3 regions of the Vogesella oryzagri genome follow, and region 1 is predicted to be linked to each of the others. Evidence: riboswitches for the same ligand, from Rfam matches in the RefSeq annotation. Region 1 holds a riboswitch; each other region holds the start of a gene.

The links. A riboswitch is a leader RNA that binds a small molecule or an ion and turns the genes downstream of it on or off. The one in region 1 is predicted to bind glycine.
Region 2: linked by a shared signal. The riboswitch ahead of glyA (serine hydroxymethyltransferase) and the one ahead of glyA (serine hydroxymethyltransferase) in region 1 are both predicted to bind glycine.
Region 3: linked by a shared signal. The riboswitch ahead of gcvT (glycine cleavage system aminomethyltransferase GcvT) and the one ahead of glyA (serine hydroxymethyltransferase) in region 1 are both predicted to bind glycine.

What each region holds. Positions count from the first base shown of each region.
Region 1 covers NZ_JBEFLD010000004.1:451,243-457,118, forward strand. The annotation lists gene betB (betaine-aldehyde dehydrogenase) at 1-703, shown strand, start outside; gene betA (choline dehydrogenase) at 840-2,579, shown strand; gene ABNW52_RS09915 (hypothetical protein) at 2,692-2,904, opposite strand; glycine riboswitch at 3,344-3,441, shown strand; glycine riboswitch at 3,443-3,542, shown strand; gene glyA (serine hydroxymethyltransferase) at 3,629-4,897, shown strand; gene ABNW52_RS09925 (L-serine ammonia-lyase) at 4,900-5,876, shown strand, end outside.
Region 2 covers NZ_JBEFLD010000011.1:4,406-10,281, reverse strand. The annotation lists gene ABNW52_RS17650 (LysR family transcriptional regulator) at 1-675, opposite strand, end outside; gene ABNW52_RS17645 (NAD(P)-dependent oxidoreductase) at 780-1,424, shown strand; glycine riboswitch at 1,602-1,700, shown strand; glycine riboswitch at 1,702-1,799, shown strand; gene glyA (serine hydroxymethyltransferase) at 1,946-3,199, shown strand; gene ABNW52_RS17635 (L-serine ammonia-lyase) at 3,321-4,721, shown strand; gene ABNW52_RS17630 (branched-chain amino acid ABC transporter substrate-binding protein) at 4,868-5,876, opposite strand, start outside.
Region 3 covers NZ_JBEFLD010000007.1:123,241-129,116, reverse strand. The annotation lists gene gcvP (aminomethyl-transferring glycine dehydrogenase) at 1-1,877, opposite strand, end outside; gene gcvH (glycine cleavage system protein GcvH) at 2,029-2,415, opposite strand; gene gcvT (glycine cleavage system aminomethyltransferase GcvT) at 2,497-3,582, opposite strand; glycine riboswitch at 3,616-3,710, opposite strand; glycine riboswitch at 3,720-3,821, opposite strand; gene gluQRS (tRNA glutamyl-Q(34) synthetase GluQRS) at 3,979-4,875, opposite strand; gene fdxA (ferredoxin FdxA) at 4,952-5,275, shown strand; gene cheD (chemoreceptor glutamine deamidase CheD) at 5,285-5,876, opposite strand, start outside.

The DNA.
Region 1 (5,876 bases):
GCTGATCATTTTCGATGACGCCGACCTGGACCAGGCAGTATCCGCCGCCATGCTGGCCAACTTCTACACCCAGGGCGAAATCTGCACCAACGGCACCCGCGTATTCGTGCACGAGTCCATCCATGATGCCTTCCTGGAAAAACTGGTGACCCGCACCCGCAAGCTGAAGATCGGCGACCCGATGCAGCCGGACACCCAGGTCGGCGCGCAGATCTCCGGCGACCATGCGGCCAACGTGCTGCGCTACGTCGAGCTGGGCATTGCCGAAGGCGCCAGCCTGCTGGCCGGTGGCCAGCGCGTGGAAGTGCCGGGCTGCGAGGGCGGCCACTTCATCGCCCCCACCATCTTTGCCGGCTGTCACGACGACATGAGCATCGTGCGCGAAGAAATCTTCGGCCCGGTGATGTCGGTACTGAAATTCAAGGACGAGGCCGAAGTGCTGGCGCGAGCCAACAACACCCGCCTGGGCCTGGCCGCCGGGGTATTCACCCGCGACCTGACCCGTGGCCACCGCATGGCCGAGAAGCTGCAGGCCGGCGTGTGCTGGATCAACAATTACAACATCACGCCGATCGAAATGCCGTTCGGCGGGCTGAAGGAATCCGGCATCGGCCACGAGAACAGCCTGGTCACACTGGACTACTACACCCAGCTGAAGAGCGTGTACGTGGAGCTGTCGGGCGTCGCCTGCCCGTACGAATAAGACAGCACAGACAACACCACGCTCACCGCGTTGCGTCCCCAGGCTCGGGTACGCAGCGCGGTTTTGTCTGCCACGCCCGCGCTGACCTAGCGAAGCGCCCACCCTGAACGCGGCCCGAGGCCGCAAGAGAACGGTCATGAAACAGGAATTCGACTACATCATCGTCGGCGCCGGTTCGGCCGGCTGCGTACTGGCTGCGCGGCTGACCGAAGACCCGGGCGTGAGCGTGCTGCTGCTGGAAGCCGGCGGCCCGGACTGGCGCCTGGACTGGCGCACGCAGATGCCATCCGCGCTGGCCTACCCGCTGCAGGGCAAGACCTACAACTGGGCCTACACCACCCAGCCCGAACCGCACATGGGCAACCGCATCATGACCCAGGGCCGCGGCAAAGGGTTGGGCGGCTCATCGCTGATCAACGGCATGGTCTACATCCGCGGCAACGCCATGGATTACGACGGCTGGGCCGCGAACAAGGGGCTGGAGGACTGGAGCTACCGCGACTGTCTGCCCTACTTTCGCAAGGCGGAAACCTATGACAAGGGTGGCAACGACTATCACGGCAACAACGGGCCGCTGCACGTCACCACCCCCAAGGCCGACATCTCGCCGCTGTTTGCCGCCTTCGTCGCCGCCGGCGAGCAGGCCGGCCACCCGCGTACCGACGACCTGAACGGCTACCGCCAGGAAGGCTTCGGTCCGATGGACCGCACCACCACCGCTGACGGCCGCCGCTGCAGCACCTCGCTGGCCTACCTGGACACCGCGCGGCAGCGGCCAACCTTGCAGGTGAAAACCCGCGCGCTGGCCGACCGCATCCTGTTCGACGGCAAGCGCGCCATCGGCGTCAGCTATCTGCAGGGCGACAGCTGGCACGAGGCGTTCGCCAGCCGCGAAGTGATCGTCAGCAACGGCGCCATCGCCTCGCCGCAGCTGCTGCAGCGCTCTGGCGTCGGCAACGCCGACGAGCTGCGCGCCATGGGCATCAACAGCGTGGCGCACCTGCCGGGCGTGGGCGAAAACCTGCAGGACCACCTGGAAATGTACCTGCAGTACGAGTGCCTCAAACCGGTGTCGCTGTACCCGGCGCTGCAGTGGTGGAACAAGCCGCCGATCGGCATCGAATGGTATCTGCGCGGCACCGGCATCGGCGCCAGCAACCACTTCGAGGCCGGCGGCTTCATCCGCAGCGACGAAAGCTTCGCCTGGCCCAATCTGCAGTACCACTTCATTCCGCTGGCGATGAACTACGACGGCAGCAACCCGGTGAAGGCGCACGGCTTCCAGTGCCATGTCGGCTCCATGCGTTCGCCCAGTACCGGCAGCGTGAAGCTGAAAAGCTGCGACCCGCGCGACCATCCGATCCTGCGCTTCAACTACATGGCGCACGACACCGACTGGCGCGAGTTCCGCGCCGGGGTGCGCATCACCCGCGAGATCATCGCGCAGCAGGCGATGGACGAGTTCCGCGGCAAGGAAATCAAGCCGGGCATGATGATCAAGAGCGATGCCGAGATCGACGCCTTCGTGCGCGAACACGCCGAAACCGCGCTGCACCCGTCCTGCACCTGCAAGATGGGCGACGCCAGCGATCCGATGGCGGTAGTGGACAACGAAGGCCGCGTGCACGGCCTGAGCGGGCTGCGCGTGGTGGATGCCTCGATCATGCCGCAGGTCACCACCGGCAACCTCAACGCGCCCACCATCATGATGGCGGAGAAGATCGCCGACCGCATCCGCGGCCGTGCGCCACTGCCGCGCTCGCAGGCACCCTACTTTGTCGCCGGCCGGCAGCCGGCCAAGCTGGCCGAAGCCGCCGCCCGTGACCCGCAGGCGGCCCTGCTGTGGTATCCGCCCAGGGCCGAAGCCATTCGTTGACCCGACTCCACACCTGTCACGCGCACTCCGGTGCGCGTTTTTTATTTGCGCAGCCGGCAGTGCAAATAAAAATGGCCCGCCAGTTGCGAGCCGTTTTTCATATCCGAATATTTCAGCAGATGACTGCCAGATCTTCCTTCGACAACCAGTCGCTACCGCCACGCGGCCAGGCCACCAGTACGCCACGCGCCTTGTCGTAGGCAACCACGGTGCCGTCGAACTTTTTCACATAGCCATGCGGGGCGTAATTCACGCGCAGGCCGGCTTCCAGTTGAATGTTCTTGTTACGCAGCAGTGCCAGCAGGCTAGAGATAATGTATTTCATTTCAGCGTCCAATATGTTTTTCAGTCATCAAACTACACCGCAATTGTAGCGCCATCTTGTGCAATGCAACATCAAGATTGCGACACAAATGTTCGATACTGATCATATAAATGTATTTTTACGAATCGATTACAATCGATAACGAAAGTTCATCTCCGCCACATCACCGCAAGCGATAGTCGCCCGCAACACAGGCAGACTGTCGCAAAAAAGCCGCATTTCCCATAAAAATCAAAATATTATAATTGCCACACCATGCTGGCGAGCGGCGCCAAAGCATTGCCATAGCCGACCGCTTTCATGCCATGACCGACGCAATTCCGGCACTTTCCCGCCCTGCCCGCGCCGCCAGCCAAGACCCGCCGCCGGATGGCGAAAAAGCCGCCGACGGCACGCATTGACGCCCGTCAAGGCGCTCTCTAGATTGACTGACAGCCATGTCAGGCAGACAGGAGAGATCGCCCGGGTAGCCCCCAGCGGCGGCGCCGAAGGGGAATCGCCCCGAAAACTCTCAGGCAAAAGAACTGTCCTGCCCAGGCTCTCTGGAGAGCAGATGCGCCGCCCGCGCATCTCGCCGAAGGCAGCACGGCGCATCGTCAACCCGATGCGCCCAATCTCTCAGGCAAACGGACAGAGGGGGCAAGCACGGTCGCCAGCGACCACCCACCCCGTTTATCGGGCTTGCGGCCAACGTTGGCCGCAGCCCACCCGTTTGGAGAGCGCCATGTTTACCCAGGATATGCAGATTGCCGGTTTCGACGACGCCCTGTGGGCCGCCATGCAGGCCGAAGACCAGCGCCAGCAGGACCACATCGAGCTGATTGCCTCCGAGAACTACACCAGCCCGCGCGTAATGCAGGCACAGGGCAGCCAGCTCACCAACAAGTACGCCGAGGGCTACCCCGGCAAGCGCTACTACGGCGGCTGCGAACACGTGGACGTCGTCGAGCAGCTGGCCATCGACCGCGCCAAGCAGCTGTTCGGCGCCGATTACGCCAACGTGCAACCACACTCCGGCAGCCAGGCCAATGCCGCCGTGTACATGGCACTGCTGGAACCGCACGACACCGTGCTGGGCATGAGCCTGGCGCACGGCGGCCACCTCACCCACGGCGCCAAGGTCAACTTCTCCGGCAAGATCTACCACGCGGTGCAGTACGGTCTGAACCCGGAAACCGGCGAGATCGACTACGACGAAGTGCAGCGCATGGCCAATGAATACCAGCCGAAGATGATCGTGGCAGGTTTCTCCGCCTACTCGCTGGTGGTGGACTGGAAGCGCATGCGCGAGATCGCCGACAGCATCGGCGCCTACCTGTTCGTGGACATGGCCCACGTTGCCGGCCTGGTGGCCGCCGGCCTGTACCCGAACCCGATTCCGCACGCCCACGTGGTGACCACCACCACCCACAAGACCCTGCGCGGCCCGCGCGGCGGCCTGATCCTGGCGGCCAGCAACCCGGAACTGGAAAAGAAACTGAACTCGGTGGTATTCCCCGGCATCCAGGGTGGCCCGCTGATGCACGTGATCGCCGCCAAGGCGGTGGCGTTCCAGGAAGCGCTGCAGCCGGAGTTCGTTGACTACCAGAAGCAAGTGCTGGCCAATGCCCGCGCCATGGTGCATGTGTTCCAGACCCGCGGCTACAGCATCGTGTCCGGCAAGACCGATGACCACCTGTTCCTGCTGAACCTGATCGACAAGGGCCTCACCGGCAAGGCCGCCGATGCCGCGCTGGGCGCCGCCCACATCACCGTGAACAAGAACGCGGTGCCGAACGATCCGCAAAGCCCGTTCGTGACCAGCGGCATCCGCATCGGCACTCCGGCCATCACCAGCCGTGGCTTCAAGGAAACCGAAGCCCGCCAGGTGGCGCACTGGGTGTGCGACATCCTCGACGACATCGAGAACCCGGAAGTGAGCGCACGCGTGAAACGCCAGGTAGCGGAGCTGTGCGCCGCGTATCCGGTATACCGCGCAGTCAGCGAGAGCTGATCATGGCCATCAGCGTGTTTGATCTGTTCAAGATCGGCATCGGCCCATCCAGCTCCCACACCGTCGGCCCGATGCGCGCCGCGCGACAGTTCGTCGCCCGCCTGGAGAAGGACGGCCAGCTGGCCGCCGTAGCCAGCGTGCGTTGCGAGCTGTTCGGCTCGCTGGGCGCCACCGGCAAGGGCCATGGCTCCGACATCGCGGTACTGCTGGGGCTGCAGGGCGAACTGCCGGACGAAGTCGACACCGACGCCGTGCCGGCGATGGTGGCGGCGATTCGTGACAGCAAGCGGCTGCGACTGCTGGGCAGCCACGAGGTGCTATTCGCGGAAGGTGAACACCTGGTGCTGCACAAGCGCAAATCGCTGCCCTACCACCCCAACGGCATGACCTTCGAGGCGCGCGACGACCGCGGCGAAGTCATCGTCAAGCGGGCGTATTACTCGGTGGGCGGTGGTTTCGTGGTGGACGAAGCGGCGGTGGACGCCGGCTTCGTACCACCGGGCGCCACCGAGCTGCGCCACCCGTTCAAGAACGCGGCCGAGCTGTTGGCACTGTGCAAGGAGCATGGCAAGCCGATCAGCCAGATCATGCTGGAGAACGAGCTAGCCTGGCGCAGCGAGGAAGAAGTGCGCGCCGGCCTGCTGGGCATCTGGCACGTGATGCAGGCTTGCGTGCAGCGCGGCTGTGCGCACGAAGGCATCCTGCCCGGCGGCATGAAAGTAAAACGCCGCGCCGCCGACATGCACCGCAAGCTGCTGTCGACGCCGGAAGCCAGCCTGCGTGACCCGCTGACTGTGATGGACTGGGTGAACCTGTACGCGCTGGCGGTGAACGAGGAAAACGCCGGCGGCGGCCGCGTGGTCACCGCACCGACCAACGGCGCGGCCGGCATCGTGCCGGCGGTGTTGCACTACTACGCCCGCTTCGTGCCCGGCGCCAGCGACGACGGCGTGGTGCGCTTCCTGCTCACCGCCGGTGC
Region 2 (5,876 bases), on a different contig from region 1:
CAGCATGCTGTTGCTGGCAATGCGCGCCGGCAGCGTCAACCGCTGCACCTCTTCGCCACGCGTCAATTGCAGCGGGAATTGCGCGCCGCCGCGCGGGTTGACGCCGATCATGGCGTGCCGAGCCAACTCGGCCGGCTGCTGCGGCTCGCCCGCCGCCGCCAGGTACGCCGGAGCCGCACACAACAGCAGTGGCCAGTCGCACAGATAGCGCGCCACCTGGGTGGAGTCCGGCAGGTTGCCGGCCCGCAACGCCAGATCGATGCGCAAGTCGGTCAGATCCACCAGCTCATCGTGAAAAAACAGTTGCAGGCTCAGCCCGGGGTTAGCCGCCAGCAGCGGCGCCAGCGCCTCGCCCAGCACACCGCCGGCAAAACCGCTGGGCGCGGAAATGCGCAACTCACCGCTGGGTGCTTCGCGCATGGCCGCCAGCTGGCTTTCCGCCTGGCGCGCGGCGGCCAACATCTGCGCACAGCCCTGGTAGAACAGACTGCCGGCCTCGGTCAGGCTGAGCTTGCGGGTGGTACGGTGCAGTAGCACCACGCCATGCAGTTGCTCCAGCCGGCGCACGTGCTGACTCACCGCCGATGGCGTCATGCCCAGCGTTGCCGCCGCACTGTTCATCGACCCCTTCTCAATCACCGTGGCAAACACCGCCATGCTGCGCAATTCATCCATTTATGTAGCACCACTTCACAATGAATGAAAAATAGCATGGATTATCAAGTCCACTGCCGTTTACTACCATGGACTCATGTTTCACCCCTCGTGAAGGAGTCCACATGAAGATTGCCCTTATCGGCGCCAGCGGCTTTGTCGGCAGCGCCATCCAGCAGGAAGCCCTGGCCCGCGGCCACCAGCTCAGCGCCATTGTCAGCCGCCCCGAACGCGTAACCGCAGCGGCCAACCTGACAGTAGTGGCGGCCAATGCCTACGACGCCGACAGCATCGCCAGCGCGGTGCGCGGCCACGACGTGGTGATCAGCGCCTTCAATCCGGGCTGGGACAAGGCCGACATCCGCCAGCTGTTCCTGCAGGGCCATGCCGCCATCGTCGCCGGGGTCAAGGCCGCCGGCGTGGCGCGCTTCATCGAGGTAGGCGGCGCCGGCAGCCTGTACGTGGCGCCCGGCGTGCAGCTGATCGACACCCCGCACTTCCCTGCCGAATACAAGGAAGGCGCCGAAGGCGCACGCCAGGCGCTGCAGCAGTTGCAGGGCGAACAGCAGCTGGACTGGGCGTTCGTGTCGCCGCCGGCCCTGCTGGCACCGGGCGCGCGCAGCGGCCACTACCGCCTGGGCGGCGACGAGCTGCTGATGGCCGGCGACGCCCCGGCCGGCATCAGCGTAGCCGACCTGGCGGTGGCCATTCTGGATGAAGCGGAAACCCCGCAACATCATCGCCGCCGCTTCACCGCCGCCAGCGCCTGACGCAACGCAGCATCAGCAGCTCCCCGCAGGCACGCCACGTGCCCGGTGGGGTGTTTTTACATCTGCCACGCCGCTGCATGCTGCAGCTGCACATAGAATACTGTCCGACATGCGTTGACAGCCTCGGCCACCTTCTCTAGATTGCGCCAAGCCACGCGGCCGATTGCAAGGTTGGCCGCCACCAGCGCAGGAGAGACTGCCCGGACAAGCGTCCAGCGGCAGCGCCGAAGGGGAATCGCCCCAGAAACTCTCAGGCAAAAGAACTGCGCTGGTCAGGCACTCTGGAGAGTAGGCCCGCCACACGGCGCGGCCTCGCCGAAGGCAGCATGGCCAGTGCACACTGCGCCGCAATCTCTCAGGCAAAGGGACAGAGGGGGCATCGTCCGGTGATACCGGGCGGACGCCCATCCATCCATCTGTCTGCCGCATCCAGCAGACCGTCCGCCCGTCACCGCCCGTTTTATTCAAGGCGCGGTGCGGCCAACCTTTTGCCGCCTGCGCCGGCGACCAGGAGATACGCGATGTTTACCCAGGATATGCAGATTGCCGGTTTCGACGACGCCCTGTGGGCCGCCATGCAGGCCGAAGACCAGCGCCAGCAGGACCACATCGAGCTGATTGCCTCCGAGAACTACACCAGCCCGCGCGTAATGCAGGCACAGGGCAGCCAGCTCACCAACAAGTACGCCGAGGGCTACCCCGGCAAGCGCTACTACGGCGGCTGCGAACACGTGGACGTAGTCGAGCAGCTGGCCATCGACCGCGCCAAGCAGCTGTTCGGCGCCGACTACGCCAACGTGCAGCCGCACTCCGGCAGCCAGGCCAATGCCGCCGTGTACATGGCACTGCTGGAACCGCACGACACCGTGCTGGGCATGAGCCTGGCCCACGGCGGCCACCTCACCCACGGCGCCAAGGTCAACTTCTCCGGCAAGATCTACCATGCGGTGCAGTACGGCCTGAACCCGGAAACCGGCGAGATCGACTACGACGAAGTACAGCGCATGGCCAATGAGTACCAGCCGAAGATGCTGGTGGCCGGCTTCTCCGCCTACTCGCTGGTGGTGGACTGGGCGCGCATGCGCCAGATCGCCGACAGCGTTGGCGCCTACCTGTTCGTGGACATGGCCCACGTTGCCGGCCTGGTGGCTGCCGGCCTGTACCCGAACCCGATTCCGCACGCCCACGTGGTGACCACCACCACCCACAAGACCCTGCGCGGCCCGCGCGGCGGCCTGATCCTGGCGGCCAGCAACCCGGAACTGGAGAAGAAACTGAACTCGGTGGTATTCCCCGGCATCCAGGGTGGCCCGCTGATGCACGTGATTGCCGCCAAGGCGGTGGCATTCCAGGAAGCGCTGCAGCCGGAATTCGTCGATTACCAGCAGCAGGTGCTGGCCAACGCCCGCGCCATGGTGCATGTATTCCAGACCCGCGGTTACAGCATCGTGTCCGGCAAGACCGACGACCACCTGTTCCTGCTGAGCCTGATCGACAAGGGCCTCACCGGCAAGGCTGCCGATGCCGCACTGGGTGCCGCGCACATCACCGTCAACAAGAACGCGGTGCCGAACGATCCGCAAAGCCCGTTCGTCACCAGCGGTATCCGCATCGGCACCCCGGCCATCACCAGCCGCGGCTTCAAGGAAACCGAAGCCCGTCAGGTGGCGCACTGGGTGTGTGACATTCTCGATGACATCGAGAACCCGGAAGTGAGCGCACGCGTGAAACGCCAGGTTGCGGAGCTGTGCGCCGCGTATCCGGTCTATCGTTAAAATAGTAGTGGCGCTGCGGTCAACCCTGGCCGCGGCGCGTTGTCCAATAGCACGGGGCCACCCCCTGTAAACCGGGTGCCGCCAACCCACGGCGGCACCGCAACCAGACAAGAGAAGCAGCATGGCAATCAGTGTTTTCGACCTGTTCAAGATCGGCATCGGCCCGTCCAGCTCCCACACCGTCGGCCCGATGCGCGCCGCGCGGCAGTTTGTCGCCCGCCTGGAAAAAGACGGCCTGCTGGCCGCCACCACGCGCGTGAAATCGGAAATGTTCGGTTCGCTGGGTGCTACCGGCAAGGGCCACGGCACCGATACCGCGGTGCTGCTGGGCCTGGCCGGCGAGCAACCCGACCTGGTGGACACCGATGCCGTGCCACAGATACTGGCCACCATCCGCGCCGACAAGGCGATCTCCCTGCTCGGCCAGCAGCGCATTGCCTTCAACGAAGCGGAAGACCTGCTGCTGTACAAGCGCAAGGCCCTGCCCTACCACCCCAACGGCATGATCTTCGAAGCCTTCGACACCGCCGGCAACAGCCTGTCCAAGCGCGCCTACTACTCGGTGGGCGGCGGCTTCGTGGTGGATGAGGCGGCGATCGATGCCGGCTTCGTGCCGCCGGGCGTGACCGAACTGAAGCACCCGTTCAAGACCGGTGCCGAGCTGCTGGCGCTGTGCCAGCGTCACGGCAAGAGCATCAGCCAGATCATGCTGGAGAACGAGCTGGCCTGGCGCAGCGAGGAGGAAGTGCGCGCCGGCCTGCTGCAGATCTGGCAGGTGATGCAAGGCTGCGTGCAGCGCGGCTGCGCCCACGAAGGTATCCTGCCTGGCGGCATGAAGGTGAAGCGCCGTGCCGCCGACCTGTACCGCAAGCTCACCAATGCGCCGGAAGCCGCGCTGCGTGACCCGCTGACGGTGATGGACTGGGTAAACCTGTACGCATTGGCGGTGAACGAGGAAAACGCCGGCGGCGGCCGTGTGGTCACCGCGCCGACCAACGGCGCAGCCGGCATCATCCCGGCGGTGCTGCACTACTATGCGCGCTTCGTGCCGAACGCCAGCGAGGACGGCGTGGTGCGCTTCCTGCTCACCGCCGGCGCCATCGGCATCTTGTTCAAGCTCAATGCCTCCATCTCCGGTGCCGAAGTCGGCTGCCAGGGCGAGGTCGGCTCCGCCTGCTCGATGGCCGCCGGCGCGCTGGCCGAAGTGCTGGGCGGTACGCCGGAACAGGCAGAGAACGCCGCCGAGATCGGCATGGAGCACAACCTGGGCCTGACCTGCGACCCGGTGGGCGGCCTGGTGCAGGTGCCGTGCATCGAGCGCAACGCCATGGCGGCGATCAAGGCCATCAACGCCGCGCGCATGGCGCTGCGTGGCGATGGCCAGCACTTCGTGTCGCTGGATCGGGTGATCAAGACCATGCGCGACACCGGCCGTGACATGAGCAACAAGTACAAGGAAACCGCGCGTGGCGGCCTGGCGATCAATGTGATCGAAGTGCCGGTGAACATCGTGGAATGCTGATGCCTGCTTGCGGCCAACGTTGGCCGCAGACAAGACAACGCCCGCGCAAGCGGGCGTTTTTCATGCCGGCAACACCGGCACAATAAAAAAAGCCTGACAGCGTACTGTCAGGCTTTTTTGCGCAGGCAGCCAGGCTGCCGACGGGATTACTGGGCGGCGGAAGCAGCAGCGGCCGGAGCGGCGCCACCACCAACGGTTTCCATTACTTTCCACTCGCCTTTTTCAACCTTGTACACGGTGATGCCGCCGTCTTTCAGGTCGCCCTTGTCGTCGTAGGTCCAGTTGGAGGAGGTCACGCCATCCTTGTACTGTACCTTGGCCAGTACCGGCAGGTATTTTGCCGGATCGGCGGAGTTGGCTTCCTTCATCGCAGCGATCATGGCGCGGGCAGCGTCATAGCCGTACGGGGAGTAGGTAGCTACGTCCATGTTGAAGCGGGCCTTGTAACGGCTGGCGTAGTCGGCACCCTTCGGCATCTTGTCCAGCGGCAGACCAGCCAGCGAGGCGATGGTGCCTTCGGCTTCCTGACCAGCCAGCTTCAGGAAGGTCGGGGTCTTGGTCATTTCGCCGGACACCAGCGGAGCCTTCAGACCCAGGCGCTTCATCTGCTTGGCCATCGGGGCGGACTGTGCGTCGGCACCACCGTAGAACACCACGTCCGGGGACACGCCCTTGATGGAGGTCAGGATGGCGGCAAAGTCGGTGGCTTTGTCGTTGGTGAACTCACGCTTCACCACTTCGCCACCAGCGGCTTTTACGGCCTTTTCGAATTCGTCGGCCAGACCCTGACCGTAAGCGGTGCGGTCGTCAACGATAACGATCTTCTTGGCGTTCAGCTTCTGAACCACGAACTGACCCATTACCGAACCCTGCTGGGTGTCAGAAGTCATGGAGCGGAAGGTGTTCTTGTAACCCTGGGAGGTGAATACCGGGGAAGTCGCCATGGCGATCATCGGGATGCCGGCGTCAGAGTAGATCTTGGAAGCCGGGATGGAAGTGCCGGAGTTGAAGTGGCCGACGATACCGTTCACTTTGTTGTCGACGAACTTCTGTGCCAGCTGGGTAGCGGTCTTCGGATCGGCTTGGTCATCTTCGGCCACCAGTTCGAACGTTACCGGTTTGCCATCGATGGTCGGCTTCTCGGCGTTGGCATCT
Region 3 (5,876 bases), on a different contig from region 1:
TCGGCCATGTCGACGTTGCCGTTGTCGTCGGTCTTCACCACCACTACCTGCATGCCCAGCATCTGCGCGGTAGCCGGGTTGGTACCGTGCGCGGATTGCGGAATCAGGCAGATGGTGCGGTGCGCGTCGCCACGGCTGGCGTGGTAGCGGCGGATGGCCAGCAGGCCGGCGTATTCGCCCTGTGCGCCGGAGTTCGGCTGGATGGAGATGGCATCAAAACCGGTGATGGCCAGCAGCTGCTGCTGCAGCGCGTCGATCATTTCCAGATAGCCAACAGCCTGGTCGCGCGGGGCGAACGGGTGCATGTTGGCGAATTCCGGCCAGGTGATCGGGATCATCTCGCTGGTGGCGTTCAGCTTCATGGTGCAGCTGCCGAGGCTGATCATGGAGTGGTTCATCGCCAGGTCGCGGTTTTCCAGCTTCTTGAGATAGCGCAGCATCTCGTGTTCGCTGTGGTGGGTGTTGAACACCGGGTGCGACAGGATGGCGGATTCGCGTTTCAGTGCAGCCGGGATGGCGTCGGCCGCGGCGGCGTCCAGCGCGGCGATGTCGGCGGCCTTGCCGGTGAAGATCTCGATCAGCTGCTTGAGATCGGCTTCGCTGGCGGCTTCGTGGAAGGCCACGCCCAGCACGCCGTTGCCGGCATCGCGCAGGTTAATGCCGGCAGCCAGTGCTGCGGCGTAAACGTTGGCCGCATTGGCGCCCAGCTCAACCTGCACGGTGTCGTAGAAGCGGTCGAACACCAGCTTGCCGCCGGCGGCCTTCACCGCGTGGGCGAAGATGGCGGCCATGCGGTGGATGCGTGCGGCGATGCGCTGCACGCCCTCGGCACCGTGGTACACGGCGTACATGCCGGCGATGTTGGCCAACAAAACTTGACTGGTACAGATGTTGGAGTTGGCCTTCTCGCGGCGGATGTGCTGTTCGCGGGTCTGCAGCGCCATGCGCAGCGCGGTCTTGCCCTTGGCATCCACCGATACGCCGATGATGCGGCCCGGGGCGGAGCGCTTCATCTCGTCCTTGAACGCGAAGAAGGCAGCGTGCGGGCCACCGAAGCCCATCGGCACGCCAAAGCGCTGGGTGTTGCCCACCGCCACGTCGGCGCCCATTTCGGCCGGCGACTTCAGTGCCACCAGTGCCATCACGTCGGCGGCAACCACCGCCAGTGCGCCCTTGGCCTTGGCCGCGGCGATGTACGGGGTCAGGTCCAGCAGCTCGCCGGATTCGCCCGGGTACTGGAACAGCACGCCGAAGTAGTCGCCATTGCCGGCTTCTTCCGGGTGACCCAGCACCAGTTCGAAGTCGAAGTATTCGGCGCGGGTCTGCATCACGTCCAGGGTCTGCGGCAGCACGCGGCTGTCGACGAAGAACTGGTTGGATTTGGACTTTGACACGCGGCGTGCCATGGCCATCGCTTCGGCGGCGGCGGTAGCTTCGTCCAGCAGCGAGGCGTTGGCGATTTCCAGACCGGTGAGGTCGATCACCATCTGCTGGAAGTTCAGCAGCGCTTCCAGGCGGCCCTGGGCGATTTCCGCCTGGTACGGGGTGTAGGCGGTGTACCAGCCCGGGTTTTCCAGCACGTTGCGCAGGATCACGCCCGGGGTCAGCACCGGGTAGTAACCCAGGCCGATGAAGGACTTGTTCACCACGTTCTTGCTGGCCACCGCTTTCAGGTCGGCCAGGGCGTCGGCTTCACGCTGCGCCGGCGGCAGATCCAGGTTGCGGTTGAAGCGGATATTGGCCGGCACGGTCTGTGCCACCAGGTCCTCGAAGGAGCTGGCGCCGACATAGGCCAGCATCTCGGCCTTCTCGGCCTCGCACGGGCCAATGTGGCGTTCGATGAATTCTTGATGATTGAAGAGTTGCGAGAGCGACATGTCTTCGGTTCCGTATTTCATTGCCACGAAAACACACGGAAACACAGGCGACAAGGTTGGCCGCAGCGGCGGTCATGGCCATGTCCTTCCGTGTGCTTTCGTGGCTAAAAGCAAAAAAGCCCCGCTGTCTTGTGACAGCAGGGCCATTCGATCAGGCGCCGATTTCGGCTGCGTAGGCAGCGGCGTCGAGCAGCTTGTCCAGATCGGCGGCGTTGGCCGGCTTGATCTTGAAGAACCAGCCTGCGCCGTACGGCTCGCTGTTGGCCAGGTCTGGAGTGGCTTCCAGTTCGCCGTTCACTTCCAGCACTTCACCGGCGATCGGGGCGTAGATGTCGGAGGCGGCTTTTACCGACTCCACCACGCCAGCCTGCTCGCCATCACCCAGTGCGCTGCCTACGGTCGGCAGTTCCACGAACACGATGTCACCCAGCAGCTCTTGTGCATGCTCGGTGATGCCCACGGTAACGGTACCGTCAGCTTCCAGACGCAGCCATTCGTGGCTGGAAACGTATTTCAGTTCGGCGGGGATGTTGCTCATGTGATTCTCCTGATGCAGATAGTTTGGATCTTGATTGGGTATTACCGGGGTGACGCTCTCGCCACGTCGTTATACACCAGCTTATTCAAAAACTTTCTTGCCGTTGCGCACGAACGGCATTTTCACCACGCGCACCTCGGTCAGGGTGCCACGCAGGTCCACCTGGGCGGTAGCGCCGGTAGTGGCCGGGACACGCGCGATGGCGATGGAGTGTTTCAGGGTCGGGGAGAAGGTGCCGCTGGTGATGATGCCTTCCTGGCCATCGACCACTACTTTCTGGCCTTCGCGCAGCACGCCGCGGCCTTCCAGCACCAGGCCGACCTGCTTCATGGCCACGCCGGCGGCTTTCTGCGCTTGCAGTGCCTGGCGGCCGATGAAGTCACGCTCTTCCGGATTCCAGGCAATGGTCCAGCCCATGCCAGCTTCCAGCGGCGACACGGTTTCGTCCATGTCGTGGCCGTACAGGTTCATGCCGGCTTCCAGACGCAGGGTGTCGCGCGCGCCCAGGCCGATCGGCGCTACGCCGGCTGCCTGCAGCTGCTGGAAGAAAGGGATGGCTTCGGCGGCCGGGATCATGATTTCCAGGCCGTCTTCACCGGTGTAACCGGTGCGGGCCACAAACCAGTCGCCGAACGGCAGACCCTGGAATACTTTCAGGCCCTGGATGGAAGCGGCCCAGTCCGGCTTCACGGCACAGACTTTGGCAATAGCCTGCGGGCCTTGCACTGCCAGCATGGCCAGATCGCGGCGTACCTGCAGCTGCACGTCGAAGCCGGCGGACTGCTTGTCCATCCACGCCAGATCCTTGTCGGTGGTGCCGGCGTTGATCACCATGCGGTAGCCGTTGGCGGCCAGGTACACGATCAGATCGTCCACCACGCCGCCTTGCTCGTTGAGCATGCCGGAGTACAGTGCCTTGCCTTCGAAGCCCAGCTTGGACACGTCGTTGGCAATCAACTTTTGCAGCCAGGCTTTGGCATCGCTGCCGCTGATGTCCACCACGGTCATGTGGGAAACATCGAACATGCCGGCGTCACTACGCACGATTTCATGTTCTTTCAGCTGCGAGCCGTAATGGATGGGCATTTCCCAGCCGGCAAAGTCGACCATCTTTGCATTGGCGGCGATGTGCGCATCAAACAGGGGGGTACGTTTCGGGGCCGTCATGGGCAAGTCCTCGGAGTGAGTTTTTCCGCTAGCTCACACCCCTCTGTCCCTGCACCTGAGATTTTCCGGCATTGCGCCGTTAGCCCCTTCGGTGGGCGCGTATTGCGCCGCTCTCCAGATTCTACGGACCTTGCGATCCGATTCTTGCAGTCCTTTTGCCTGAGCGATTGCGGGTGCACTTGCGCCTTCGGCGGCAGCCTACTGCGCTAGCAGCGGCTACACTCTCCTGCGGAATGCCCGGATTATCGTTGTCCGCCGCCAGCTTGGCAAGTCGGGTTTTGTCCATTTTTCAGGCACTTGCGGCAAGTGCACAGCTGGCAATCATGATATTTCGCTTTGCGGCCAACCCCTTAGCCCGCCTGACAGCACTGGCGCGATAACCAGCCGCGCCTTAACTCAAGCGATAGTCACCGGGCCAGCCGGCACGCGGGCCAGCGACCAGTTGGCGAGTGCCCACTGCCACAGCTCTGGCAGCGACTGCCGCTCCGCCGGTGGCAGATGCCCGAGCCGTTGCAACGCCAGCCGCAACTCCCCTGCCGCCGCCTGCGGTGAAATGGCGGGTGCCAGCGTCTGCTTGGACAACTTCTCGCCGGCGGCATTGACCATCAGCGGCAGGTGGCAGTGCGTCACCGCCGGCCCCGCCAGACACTGGCGCAACCATAGCTGGCGCGGCGTGGACACCAGCAGATCAGCGCCGCGCACGATGTCATTGATGCCCTGCGCGATGTCGTCCACCACCACCGCCAGCTGGTAGGCCCAGAAGCCGTCGGCGCGCAGCAGCACAAAGTCGCCGATGTCGCGCTGTAGCTGCTGCACGTAATGCCCCTGCAGCCGGTCGTCGAAGCTCAGCTCGGTCTCCGGCACTGCCAGCCGCCAGGCGCGCGGTGAGCGACCCGTTGCCACGCCATGGCGGCAGGTGCCGGGGTAGACCATGCCATCGACGCCGCGCCGACCGTGCTCGCTGATTTCCTTGCGCGTGCAGGCGCAACCGTAGGCATCGCCTTGGGTAATGAGCTGGTCCAGTGCCGCGCGATACAACGGGTGGCGCTGGCTCTGGTACACCACCTCGCCGTCCCATTCGAAGCCGAACGCTTCCAGCGTGCGCAGAATGTTGGCCGCAGCGCCCGGCATTTCACGCGGCGGGTCCAGATCTTCCATGCGCAGCAACCACTGGCCACCACGGCAGCGGGCTTCGAGATAGCTGCCGACCGCCGTGGTTAGCGAACCGGCATGCAGCAAGCCGGTGGGGCTGGGGGCGAAACGACCACGATAATCAGGATTCAGGGCAGACATACGAGGACGGGCAGACAATAATCACAGACAGGCCCCCGTTGGCACGGGGCGGCCGGCGACTGACGGAGGGCGGGAAATGACGCACGTTGTAACTGAAGCCTGCATCAAATGCAAATACACCGACTGCGTGGAAGTGTGTCCGGTGGACTGCTTTCATGAAGGCCCCAATTGCCTGGTGATCGACCCGGACGAATGCATCGACTGCACGCTGTGCGTGCCGGAATGCCCGATCGACGCCATCACCACCGAAGAGGAACTGCCGCCGGGCCAGTTGGTGATGCTGGCGCTGAACGCCGAGCTGTCGAAAACCTGGCCAGTGATCGTCAGCCAGAAAGAGCCGCTGTCCGACCACGAGCACTGGGCCGGCGTCAGCGACAAGCGGGATCTGCTGGAACGCTGACGCGGCGGCTCAGATAAACAGGTCGATATCGCCGCTGCCCTTGCTTTCCGTATCGCGGTCGATACGGCGGCGGTAGCTGTCCTCTTCCTGCACCAGGGTCTGCTGCGGGCGGATTTTCTTGATCAGCACCTTGCCGCTATCAGTAAAGAAATACACCTTGCGCGCAATATCCGCCCCCAAATCTTCCGCCACGATGGGGATATGTTCCTGTGCCAGGAAGGCATGCACGAAACTGGCATTGCGCTGACCGATATTCACCTTGGTCATGCCATCCAGTACGCTGCCACCGCCGAATACCTTGGCTTCCAGCGTGCGGCGGTTGGCGCCCAGCTTGAGCATGTCGTTGATCAGCAGCTCCATGGCATGGGTGCCGAAGCGGGCCGGCATCAGCCGGTCGCTGCTGCTGCTGCCCTGATCCGGCAGCATGAAGTGGTTCATGCCGGCGATACCGGTAACCCGGTCGCGCAGACAGGCCGACACGCAGGAGCCCAGTACCGTCACCAGCAGCAGACCGTCGTCGGTGGCCTGATATTCGCCCGGCAACAGCTTGGCGGCATTCTTGTTGAAATGCTTATCGAAATAACGGTGCGCGGCATGACCT